2 linked regions of the Methylomagnum ishizawai genome follow. The protein of the gene in region 2 interacts with the protein of the main gene of each other region in a pairwise test. Links are inferred from orthologs where the notes say so. Each region holds a gene or a part of one and is shown on either strand. Other genes may lie near its edges. The genes, in order: B9N93_RS19660 and B9N93_RS21530.

The links.
Region 1: the proteins of B9N93_RS21530 (region 2) and B9N93_RS19660 interact in binary tests that used the Escherichia coli proteins (3 or more experiments, as listed by UniProt). The link is inferred for Methylomagnum ishizawai from one-to-one orthologs.

Annotation. Positions count from the first base shown.
Region 1 is NZ_FXAM01000001.1:4,366,871-4,372,974, reverse strand. Bases 1,326-4,324 are described here. They hold B9N93_RS19660 (energy transducer TonB), read right to left. Parts: upstream 3,178-4,324; coding sequence 2,473-3,177; downstream 1,326-2,472. Other genes in these bases: exbB (TonB-system energizer ExbB), read right to left, coding at 3,559-4,324; B9N93_RS19655 (biopolymer transporter ExbD), read right to left, coding at 3,174-3,566; B9N93_RS19665 (tetratricopeptide repeat protein), read right to left, coding at 1,326-2,471. In the rest of the region: B9N93_RS19670 (urease accessory protein UreH domain-containing protein), read left to right, coding at 1-1,221; more of B9N93_RS19665, read right to left, coding at 1,233-1,325; more of exbB, read right to left, coding at 4,325-4,785; B9N93_RS19645 (DUF3450 domain-containing protein), read right to left, coding at 4,782-5,555; B9N93_RS19640 (TonB-dependent receptor), read left to right, coding at 5,898-6,104. UniProt on the Escherichia coli protein: Interacts with outer membrane receptor proteins that carry out high-affinity binding and energy dependent uptake into the periplasmic space of specific substrates such as cobalamin, and various iron compounds (such as iron dicitrate, enterochelin, aerobactin, etc.).
Region 2 is NZ_FXAM01000002.1:177,959-184,071, forward strand. What follows is about bases 1,528-4,535. They hold B9N93_RS21530 (TonB-dependent siderophore receptor), read right to left. Parts: upstream 4,144-4,535; coding sequence 1,912-4,143; downstream 1,528-1,911. Other genes in these bases: B9N93_RS21525 (PepSY-associated TM helix domain-containing protein), read right to left, coding at 1,528-1,900. Outside these bases: B9N93_RS21520 (hypothetical protein), read right to left, coding at 28-207; more of B9N93_RS21525, read right to left, coding at 710-1,527; B9N93_RS21540 (efflux transporter outer membrane subunit), read right to left, coding at 5,924-6,113. UniProt on the Escherichia coli protein: Involved in the uptake of iron in complex with ferrichrome, a hydroxamate-type siderophore. Binds and transports ferrichrome-iron across the outer membrane.

The sequences.
Region 1 (6,104 bases), on a different replicon or contig from region 2:
CAATTGAGCTATGCCCTGCTGTTCGTCGCGGGGATTTTCACCGGCTTCCATTGCGTCGGGATGTGCGGCGCCCTGGTGGTGGGCTATACGGTCAAGGCGGCGGCGGGCGGCGGTTCCAAATACCTCACCCATCTCTACTACGGCCTGGGCAAGACCCTGTCCTATACCGTGATCGGCGGGTTGTTCGGGGCCTTGGGGGCGGTGGTGACCTTCACGCCGTTCATGCGCGGGGTGGCGGGGATCGCGGCGGGGATTTTCCTGCTGGTGTTCGGGCTGGCGACCTTGAACCTGTTTCCTTCGCTCAGTCGCTTTCGCATCAAGGTGCCGGGCTTCGTGATGCGCCACCTGGGGCAGGCCTACCGGCAGAACAGCAATCCCTTCGTCATCGGCCTTTTGAATGGCTTGATGATTATTTGCGGCCCTTTGCAGGCCATGTACATCATGGCGGCGGGGACCGGCAGCCCCTTGGACGGGGCCAAGATGCTGTTCGTGTTCGGCCTTGGCACTTTGCCGATGATGATGGGCTTCGGCTTGCTCGCCAGCGCCCTGTCGAAACAGTTCGCGCCCAAGATCGTCAAGGCTTCCGGGGTGATCGTGATCGGCCTGGGGGCCATCATGCTCAACCGCGGCCTCGCCATGACGGGGCAAGGCCATGATTTCCACGCCCTGGTGGCCCACTGGTGGCCGGGCGAACGGAGTGTCGCCGAGGCTCCGGCGATGGCGGAGGCGGCGCAGGTGATCCGCATGGCGGTGAACCGGGAGGGCTTCGTGCCCAGCCAATTCACCCTGCGCAAGGGCGTGCCGGTGCGCTGGATCATCCAGGGCGAGGTCTTGGACTATTGCAACCACCGCATCGTGGTGCCGGGCCTGGGGCTGGAGTTCGACGTGCATCCCGGCGAGAACATCATCGAGTTCACCCCCAACCAAACCGGAATGGTGCCTTGGAGTTGCTGGATGGGGATGCGGCAGGGGACGTTCCTGGTGCATGACCAACCCGCCGCCCCGCCGGTGCTGAATCCCCTGGCCGCACTCCACGACCATGGTCCCGGCGGGCATCAAGCCGGGCACGATGAGGGGCATATGGGCCACGGAACGGCCCACGAAGGCCACGATCACGGTGGACACGACCACGCCGCCGACGCGCCGCCGGAATGGATGCGGGCCTTGCTGGAGAAAAGCGCGGCGGCCATCGACGCCCTGAGGCGCAATCTCAAGCCCTGAACAAGCCGCGTTCAGTGGCTGTCGCGCTGGGCGTCCCGGTCGAGGTGTTTCAACCATTGTTCCGCCGTGGCGCGGAAGCCAGGCTCGGTCCGCGCCTCCAGGAAGGCGGCGCGGGCCAAATCCTTGCGGTCGAGCCGGTAGTAGGCCATGCCCAGCAACAACCGGGCGCCGCCCGGATGCTTGAGTCCGCCACGGGCCAAGGCGAGTTCCAGGGCTTGCCGCGCCTTGGGCCAGTCGCGCAACTCGCTGTAGGTCTGGCCCAGCCGGTAGCGGACCTCGCCGCCATCGGCCAAAGCCGCGGCCCGCTCCAGGACCGCGACGGCTTTGCGTAATTCGTGGGCCTGGGTCCAACTCTCGGCTAGGAGTTCCAGGTGGGCGGCATCGGCCTCCACCCGGTCCCGTCCGATTTCCTCCTGCAACAATTCCGCGGCCCGGCTGTGCAACCCCCGGTGGCGCAACGCCTGGGCCAGTTGCACGATGTCGGTGGACGATTCCAGCATCCCGAGCTTGTACATCAATTGCCGCACGGCCAGGGCTTCGCCTTCCTGCCCGGCTTCCTGGTAGACGCCGATCAACTGGTTCCAATTCAGGGGATTGCCGGGTTCGCGGTCGATCAGGGCGGACAGCGCCCTGGCGCAAGCGCCGAGATCGTGGGCGGCGTGGTAGAGGGCCACCTGGAAGCGGTACCACTCCGGCTTCGGCTGGGGCGAGCGGGCGATGGCGAGTTCGGCCAAGCGGGCCGCTGCGGCGTATCGCCCGAGCTTGGCCTGGGTTTCGGCGAGCAAGAGGCAAGGTTCCGGGGATGGGTCGGGCGTCCGTTCCAGCCAGGCCGAAAGCGCCTGGGCGGCCGGGTCGTAGCGTTCTGCCGCGAATTCGTATTGCCCCAGTTCCAACCAGGCCTGGGTGGCTTCGGCGGGGGCCAGGGCTTGGGTATCCAGGGCGCGGCGCAGGGCGTCCGCCGCGGGCGCGTAGTGCTGTTGCATCCCGTGGAGGTTGGCGAGGTTGCGCAGCAGCAAGGCCAGGGCGGCGGGATTGGCCTTGAGTCCGGGCAGGAGCGTCTGGATTTTGCGCTCCGCCTCGGCGTAGGCCGATTGGGCGACCAGGGACTCGATGGCCTGGAATTCCCGGTAGGTTTCCGGGGGAACCGTGGGCGCGGCGGCGGGTTCGGCGTGGTGGTGGGCGTGGGGGTCTCCGGGTTCGGTCCAGGCCAGACCCGGAACCAGCGCGAGCAGCAACAAGGCGCGTCTCATATTATTGGTTCAGCTCGAATTTCAAGGTCTGCCCCGCCCGGCGGCGCACCGCCTTGCCGTTCTCCATGGCGGGCCGGAACCGCCATTGCGCCACCGCCGCCAGGGCGGCTGGCTCGAAGACGCCGACCGGGTTGGCCTTTTTCACTTGGGCGTCCACCACCGTGCCATCTTCCAGTACGGTCAGTTCCACCCGCACCCAGCCCTCGATTTTTTTGCGCCGCGCTTCCAGCGGATAGGTGGGCGGCACCCGCACGATGGGGGTGGGCGGGCTGTCCCCGGCGTCGAAACCGGGGGCCGTCCGGGTGCCGGGCGCGGTGGGCGGGGCCGCCCCGCCTGTGGCTCCCTGGGTGCCCGCCGGGTTCGGCATGGCGAGTCCCTGATAGTCCATGGCCGGACCCAGTTTGGGGATGTCGAAGCGGGGTGCGCCGCTCCCGCCGGGCAGCGCCATGGGGGGCGTGGCCTGGGGTTCGGGCGGCATGGCCGGGGCGGGTTCGGCGGCGAACTCCGGCGGTGGGGGTGGGCTTGCTGCGGCGGGCGGTGGCGCTTCCTCGGCGGGGGGCATCAGGCTGACTTCCCAGCGCGGCGGCTCCGGTTCGGGTTCCGGAGCGGGCCGGTGCCAGAACCACCACAGCGCCAATCCCGCCAACAGGCCATGCGCCAGCAGCGATAGCGCGAATCCCCGCAGATATCTTTGGCCGTCGGTCATGCCCCCGGCCCGGTGTGTTCGACTTGCAGGCTGACGCGGGGGAAGCCGTTGCGCTTGACCTCGTCCACCACCCGCACGAATTTTTCCAGGACGATGGCGCTGTCGGCGCTGATGACGACCTGTTTGCTTTTGGGATAGGGGGCCAAGGTCTCGCCCAGGCCGTCCAGGAAGATTTGGGTCTTGCCCAGGTAGAGCGTGCCGTCGGCTTTGAGGCTGAGGATCAGGGGCGTTTCCAGGCTGGGTTGCTCGACCTGCCGGGCCTCGGCCAAATCCACCGGCACTTCCCCGGTGGCGATGAAAGTGGCCGTGGTCAGCACGATCACCAGCAGTACCAGCATGACATCCACCAGCGGGATGACGTTGATCTGGTCGAAATCGCGGTCATCCATGGCGCACCTCGTGGGCGGCCATCAATTCGCGGATGCGGCGGCGCAGCGCGTTGTTCAGCACCACACAGGGAATGGCCACCAATAGGCCGATGGCGGTGGCTTTCAAGGCGGTGCTGAGGCCGAGCATGATGCTATGCACGTCCATGCTGCTTTTCTCCGTGCCCATGCGGTGGAAGGTCATCATGATGCCCAGCACCGTGCCGAGCAGCCCGACATAGGGGGCGTTGGCGGCGACGGTGCCGATCACGGTCATGTGGCGGGTGAGTTCGGTTTGCAAGACCGAAGCCTTGGGATAGGCGGCCACATCGACCCGCTTGAAGAACAGCCAGCGCTCGACCGCCACCGCCAGCGCCCACACGCTCGCCAATAGCAGGACACCGAAGATGACCAGATCGACCTCGTTGTTCAACAGGCCGCGCAGGCTCTTGGGGAGCCAGCCCAGCCCTTGGGGCACCTGGGCGGCGAGGTCCAGCAGCACTCCCCTGGAAGGATCGACCGCCGCCAAGACCGGGCCGCCGTCCGCGTGTTCCAGGTTTGTCGCCAGTGCCAGAGAGTCGCGTTCCGGCTGGCGCTGTGGTTCGACCAATTTGCCGTAGTCGGGAACATAGCGCAGGTATTTGCCCCCGGCCACCGCCGTGAAAGGACCGATCCGGCGGATGGTGCCCGTCCGTTCGCCGCCCGCCGCGTCGGTGAAGAGGCCGGTATAGGCGACCACCTTGCCGGATTCGTTCATTTCCTGGAGGACGCCGAGCCATAGCCCTTCCAGTTGGGTCAGGCCGGGAATCTCCTTGCCCAGCACCAGGGGTTCCAGGGCGGCGGCGCGGCCTGGATATTGGGCCGAGATCAGGGATTCGGCGAGGTCGGATTTGAACTTGCCGGAAAACTCGCGGACGGTGCCGAACAATTGGTTCAGCTCGCCGCCCTTGGTTTTGAGTTCCAGGCCCATCGCCTTGATCCGCGCCTCGTTGGCGGCGAAGGCTTCGCGCAGGGCTTTGCCCTCGGCTTCGGCCTGGGCCAGCGCCGCCTGGGTGTCCTTCAGCAGTTTTTGCTGCTGGTTCTTATCGGCCAGGAACCGGGCCTTGCGGTCTTGGTCGGCCTGGGCTTCGCGGGCCTGGGATTGTTGGACCTGGCGTACCAGATCGTCCAATTCGCCCGCCGCGGCCGGGCCGGTCCAGCCGCCGAGCAGCGCCATCAGCGCCAAGGTGCGTAGCGGCTTCATCGGACGGCCTCCGGGGTTTCGACGGCGATGGGCAGGAATTCCGGGGCGCTTTCCTTGCGGGCGACGGCCAGGGCTAGTCCCACGGGTTTGTTGTATTCCCTGGGCAGGACTTGCCAGCGTTGGGCGCGTGCGTCCCAGACGCCGGTCTCGCCGCCGTCCAGGCTTTGGTAGAGCAGAGCCACCCGTCCGACCCGCAGGAAATCCACCATGCGGGCCGGGGCGGCACCCGGCTTGAACTCGGCCCGGTAGGCTTCGGTGGTCTTGCCATATTGGTTTTCGAGTTGGTAGGCGTCCAGCACCCGGCGGAATTTCTCGGCGTCGTCCACATCGGCCCGGTCCATCAGGCTTTTCAATTCGGCCATCCGCCGCGCCCGCTCCCCGGCCAGGAAGGGCCGGTCCAGTTGGACGAAGCGGTCCAGCGCCTCCACCATCCGCAGCATCAGGGGCACGAGGTCGCGGCGGATGTCTTCGATGCCGTCCAGTTGTTTTTGCAGCGAGCGTTTTTCTTCTTCCTGGGATTCGACCAGCCGCCGCAGATGGGCGTTGTAGGCGGTGATCGCCTCGGTTTTGCGCAGGGCTTCCCGGTATTCGTCGAGCATCTTCCGGGTTTGCTCGCCGAGTTGGTCGATGGCGGCTTGGGCGGTGGCGGTGGCCTGGTTGGCTTTCAGCTGTTGTTCCAAGGCTTGTTTCAGTGTCTCTTCCGCCTGGGCCGGGACCAGGGCGGTCGTGAGCAACAGGGCGGGGAATGGGGATATCGGTATGCGGATCATGGGGCGATGCTTGTCTTGGACCGGGAGTGTCGCCAGTGTGGCGAAGGGTGACAGGGCCGAGCAAATATTGAGCCATGGACCCGGACCGCCCTGGGCCGGATTCCGGGGCCAGAGGTTGCGGGCTGTGCGGTGAGGTTGCCGCCCGCCCGCCCATCGCTGGGGAGGATGTGTGATATCCCATAGGTTCTGGTCCGCCCCTGGGCTTTGCGGGCCTACCGGGCGGGACATGCCGCGTTTAGCACGATTATTGCCCTACCCAGGGGTTTTTCGGGCAATCGCGCCCGGCGGATTCCCGCATTACCAGCACGGAGTGGCAGCGTGTGTAACGCCTACGAAAGCAAAATGATCTTGGGGTTGAGGGCGCTGGGTGGTTTGGCGCTCTTGGCCGGGTCCGCCGGTATCTTCGCGGCGGACGATGTGGTGGAGTTGGACGAAATCACGGTATCGGGCCGGGCGGAAGCGGAAATCCTCGGGGCCAGCACCCTGGATGCCGCCGGTCTCGCCAGCGGGCAGGCCACCGGCAACGACACCGCCGGGCTGTTCAAGAAT
Region 2 (6,113 bases):
GGTCGCGCACGGCTTCGGAGCGGTTGGCTACGGTTGCTTTTGCGGGGCTTCCGCCGGGGCGGGTTCGGCGGGGGCGGCTTCTTTCTTCTTCATCCATTCCGGCCGGCCCTGGGGCGGGGTATTCCCCAATGGCCCTTCGTTGCCACAACCGATGAGGAACAGCGCGAGTTGCGCCGACACCAACCCGAACAGGTATTTCTTGAACAAACCGACCTCCCGAAAAATCAAAAACGGCCAAAATCCGGGGTCGGGTAGCCACCTATGAACGCGATCCGACAACGGCTACCCGGAACCCTCCGACCGCTATCTAGCAAATCCGATGCCCAAGGTCGCGGCAACCCTCCAAGCGGAGGCCGGTTTCCGGCTCGCTTGGGCGGAACCCATGCCCAGCGCGGGCGGCCGGGTTAGCGCTGTGTGGGTATTTGGCAGGTGTAGATGCGCCTTATCACGCGGTATGTTCCCGATTCCATCGGCCTTCGCTGCCTGAATTTCCCCCGAGGGGTCCGGGCGTATCGGCGGTGGCTGGTGGATCGGGCGGTTTCGCCGTCGTTATGCGCGAGGCCGGGCCGCGGTCGATCATTGGCGGCAGGGGGCGGGCAAGTGGGAAGATATCGTCGGCATCCTTTGCCAGCGTTTGGCGTTCCTGTTGGGTGCGGTGGCCAAGGCTTTGCTCGAAACCATCGGCGCGGAAACCCGCCGGCCTTGGGCTTCAAGCCCCAAGCTTTTTATCCCGCGCCCGGCGTTTGTCCAGCCAGATCAGCACCCCGGTGAGCGATAGCCCGGCCACGGCGAGTCCGGTCGCGGCGACCGCGATCCGGCCCGGCCAGCCCGCGATCCGTCCGCTGTGCAAAGGCAGTTGCAGGGATTCGAACACATCCCCCGCCGTGCCCGCGCCGGGCCGGTAATCGCCCAATAAACGCCCGTCGTCGCCGTCGAAATAGAGGTAGGAAGGCCCGAGCCCCGCCGCCCGCGCCGCGCCGAATCCGACCCCGTAGATGCCATAGCCTGGATTGTAGAACAAGTCGGCCGCGGGTTCGGTCCAGCCGCGCCGGGCCGCTTCCGGCTCGGCCCGCGCCAGGATGGTGGCGAAGGATTGCCGGGGTTCCGGCGAAGCGCCGTCCGGTTGTTCCTCGCGTTGGTCGAAAGGCGAAGGTGTCAAGGATGAGAACAGCCCCACCACCGGCTCGAACACCGCGTCCCGCAGGTTGAAGGATATCCCGCTGACGGCCAGGATCAGCAGGGCCGGGAACAACCACAGACCGCCGGCCCGGTGCCAATCCATGTGCAGGCGCGGCCCCCGCGCCCCGCGCTTGATCTTCCAGGCCACGCCCCAGCGTTGCCGCCAGGAGCGGCCCCCGCCATCCCGCCACTTGGCCGGGAAAGTCAGATAGACGCCCAGCAGCGCGGCGAAAATCCAGGCCAACGCCATCCCGCCCATGATCCATAGGCCGGTTGCGCCCGGCGCTTGCAGGCTGTAGTGCAGCACGTACAAACAGGGCACCAGGGCCGCGCGTCGCCAGTGGCATTCCCCCCACAACCGCCGCCCCAGGATCGCCCCGCTGGCCGGATCGGCGAATACCTCGTCGAAATCCAGCGCGAACGGCTGGCCGGTAGCGGAATCGATGCGGGGGCTGATTTGCAGGCGGGCCGTTGCCCCGGATTCGATGCGCAAAGGCAAGGCGGTGACGGCCAAACGCGGGTCGGCGCGTGCCACCCTGGCCGCGAGTTCGGCGGGCGGCAAGGCCGGACCCCCCGGCGCGACGCGGAACAACGCCGGGTTGAGCCAAGCGTCCAACTCGGCCTGGAATACCAGCATGCCGCCGCTCAGGCCGGAAAAGGCCAGGAAACCCGCCAGCGCCAAGCCCACATAGCGGTGCAGGCGGACACATAACGCCCTCATGCCGCGCCCCGCTAGAAGTCGTAGCGCAGGCTGGCCAGTACCGAGCGCCGGTTGCCGTAGTAGCAGAAGCCATCGCCACAGGTGGCGACATACTCGCGGTCGAACAGGTTGCTCAGGTTCACCGCCAACCGCGCCCCCTTGAGGCTGCCGTCCAGCTTGCCGAGATCGTAATGCACCACCGCGTCGATCAAGGTGTAGGACGGTGCCCTGAGGCTGTTGGTCAAATCCCCGTAATTGGACCCCACATAGCGGAAACCGCCCCCCAACCCGAAACCCGCCGCCGGACCGACCGGCACGGTGTAGTCCAGCCAGGTCGAGGCTTGCTGGCCGGGCGTGTAGGGCAGGCGCTTGCCGAGTTGGTTGGCCTCGGTGGTTTTGGTGGTTTCGGAATCGTAGATGGAATAGCCCGCCGTCAGGTCCAGCCCTTCGGCCAGGCTGGCCTTGCCTTCCAATTCGATGCCCATGACCCGCGCCTCCCCGGTCTGGATGCTGTAACCCTGGTGGGCCGGGTCGGGATCGGCGGTCACGATGTTCTGCTGGGTGAGGTGGAAGGCCGACAAGGTGAGGAAGGCGTTATAGCCGGGCGGTTGGTATTTGATGCCGACCTCCCATTGCTGGCCGGTGGTCGGCTGGAACGGCGTGCCGGAGAAGTCGGTACCGGGCACCGGCTCGAACGAATCGGAATAGCTGGCGTAGGGCGCGAAACCGCTGTCGAACAGATAGTTCAGCCCGATCCGGTAGGTGAAGGCGGAATCGTCCTGGCGGGTGTCGGTGAGGGTGGAATACAACAGGTCGTTCTCGTGGGTGAACGACTCGGCCCAGTCGTGGCGGCCGCTCAGGGTCAGGCCGAAACGCTCGTATTTGATCTGGTCCTGGAGGTAGAGGCCGAACTGGTCCAAGTCCTGGTGCCGTTTGAGGTCGATGGGCGGGCGGTCGAAGGGCTGGCCATAGACCGGGCTGTACATGTCGATATTCGGGGCCGAACCGATACCGCTGTTGTTGTCGCCGCCCAGGTTGCGGTAATCGGCCCCGAACAGCACGGTATGCCGCACCGGGCCGGTGTCGAAATCGGCCTGGGCCTGGGTGTCCAGGGTGAATACGCCCGCGCGCGCTTGGTACAGCCCGGCGGAACGGGTGACGGTGCGGTAATCGACCGGCAAGCCATTGGCTCCGGTGACGAAGCCATCGACGAAGATCACCGGATAATCGGTCTCGACGTGGGCGTAGCGGAGGTTTTGCCGCACCTGGAAGATCGAGTTGAAGCGATGCTCGAAGGCATAGCCCACGGTGTATTGCTCGCGGTCGAAACGGTCGTAGTCCGGTTCGCCCAGGAAGCGGCTGGTGGGTATCCGGCCATTGGGATTGGGCTGTAGCGAGCCTTGTGGCGGTAGGAATTGCATCGAATTGCCCGCCTCGTCCTTCTGGTAATGGGTGAGCAGGGTGAAGGAAGTGTCGGCGTCGGGCCGCCAAGTGAAACTGGGCGCGACGAAATAGCGGTCGTCCTTGGCGTGGTCCACCTGGGTGTCGCTGCCACGGCCCAGCGCGGTCAGGCGGTAGAGGAACTGGCCGCTGTCGTCGAGCGGTCCGCCCAGGTCCACAGCACCCTGCACCCGGCCAAAACTGCCGCCGAGCAGTTCGACTTGGTGCAAGGGTTCGAGGGTGGGCCGCTTGCTCACCAGATTGACCAAGCCGCCGGGCGGGTTCTGGCCGTACAGCACCGAGGACGGCCCGCGCAGGATTTCCACCCGCTCCAGCCCGTAGGGTTCGGTGCGGATATTGGCGTAGCCGATGCCCAGGAGCCGCAGGCCATTGAGGTATTGCGGCACGTCGAAGCCGCGCAGGTTGAAATAATCGTCGCGGGTGCTGGGACCGAACATCTCGGTGAGCAAGCCTGGGGTATACGCGGTGGCTTGGCTGAGGTTCTGCGCGGCCCGCGCCGCGATTTCGTCGCGGGCCACGACGTTGATGGTCTGCGGCGTCTCGATCAACGGGGTATCGGTTTTGGAACCCGAGGCGCTGCGCTTCGCCACATAGCCCCGTACCGGACCCCAGGCGGTTTCGGTGGATTCAGTGGTTTCCCCCGTCACCGTGACCGCTTCCAGGGATACCGTCCCGTCCGGTCCCGATTCCGGGGTTTCCGCCTCCGTCCGGCCCGCCACCACGCCGCCCAACATCAACACCATCGCCCGGATCGCCGCCGCACCGGCCCTGTCCGCGCCATTGTCACGCCATCGTCGTTTCATATCGTCCTCCAGGAATTCGTGTACCGGATCACTCGGCATGGCGCGAGCATAGAGGATTGTGGTAGCTTAAAGCAAATGAGAATCACAATCGTTTATATGAATACTGTGTCGCATATCCGGGCGGACCGCGCTTTTTTCGAAAGAGGAGCCGGGCAATGAACTTGATCGGTTTGATGTTCCGGCGCTTCCGCCTGGGTTTGCTGGGGGTATTGCTGCTCAGTGTGGCGAGCGCGGGTTTGACGGTACAGGTCATGGCCTTCGTCAACGAACGCCTGATCCAGGACCCGATGGATTTGGAGACGGCCTTGCCCTATTTCGCGGGCTTGCTCGCCGCGCAATTCCTGGTCGCCACCTTGGCGCAAATCTGGATGACCACCCTGGGCCACCGGCTGGTCTACGAGTTGCGCCGCACCCTGGTCAAGCGGGTGCTGGATACCGACCTGGAACACCTGGAAACCCTGGGACCGGCCCGCATCCTCGCCAGCCTGGGCAGCGATACCGGCCATCTGACCTCGGCCTTCATCGGCCTGCCCACCGCGCTCTACGGCGTGGTCCTCAACCTGGGGGGCTTCGCCTATCTGGCTTGGCTGTCGCCGCCGCTGTTCCAGGCCACCCTGGCCTGGATGGCCCTGACCGTGGCCGTGGCCTGGATGCTGCTCCGGCGGACCCATGCGCGGGTGGAGCGGGCGCGGGAGGTCGAGGACCGGCTGTACGCGGATTACCAAGCGGTGATCGAGGGCCGCAAGGAACTGGCGCTGAACCGGGAACGGGCGCGGCGGTTGTACGAGGAGGATTTCGAGCGGGACGCCATCGCGGGCCGGAACGAGGAAACCCGCGCCGATCTCTACAACGGGCTGAACGAGAACTGGGCCAACACCATGATCCTGGGGGTCATCGGGCTGTGTTTCTTCCTGGCCCAGGGCGCGGGCTGGGCCGATACCGGCGTGGCCACCACCTATGCGCTGACCCTCCTGTTCCTGCGTACCCCGCTGGCCGGTTTGGTGACGGCGGTTCCCGGCCTGATCGGGGGGAGCGTGGCCTTGGCGAAGCTGAAATCCCTGGAATTCCCTGAATATTCCCCGACGTTCAAGGTCCGGGGCTGGCAGCCCCCCGCCACCTGGACCCGGTTGGAACTGGATAGCGTGACCTATCGTTATCCCGGCAACGAGGGGGAAGACGGCTTTGGCGTCGGTCCTTTGCACCTGGATTTGCGGCGGGGGGAAACGGTGTTCCTGATCGGCGGCAACGGCAGTGGCAAATCCACCTTCGCCCGCTTGTTGACCGGGCTATACCGTCCGCACGGCGGTGAAATCCGGCTGGACGGCGTGCCCATCGGCGAAACCCGCCGCGCCGGATTCCGGCGCTTGTTCGCCGCGGTGTTCGCCGATTTCCATTTGTTCCAGCGTTTGCTGGGACCGGACGGGTTCGAGGCTGACGCGGCGGATGCCCGCTCCTGGCTGGAAACCCTGGCCCTGGCCGACAAGGTCGCCATCGACGGCGGCCGTTTGGACGATACCCGCCTGTCCCAAGGCCAGCGCAAACGGCTGGCCCTGTTGCTGGCCCTGTTGGAGGAGCGGCCCATCCTGGTGTTGGACGAATGGGCGGCGGACCAAGACCCTGGGTTCCGGCGTTTCTTCTATACCGAGCTATTGCCCAGGCTGAAGGCGGCGGGCAAGACCGTGGTGGCCATCACCCACGACGAACATTATTTCCATGTCGCCGACCGGGTACTCAAGCTGGACCTGGGGGAAATCCGGGAAACCACGATTGAGTAGACCGCCTATCCCCAAGGGCGGACGGGTTCTTCCGCCGGTTCGGCTTCGCCCTGCCCGGCCCCGCCCAGCGCCTTGTAGAGCGCGATCAGATAGGTCGTGGTCCGCGCCTGGGAATCCGCCAAGGCTGATTCTTCCGAGAGGCTGGCCCGTTGGGCGTCCAACACTTCCAAATAGGTTGCCAACCCCGCCCGGTAA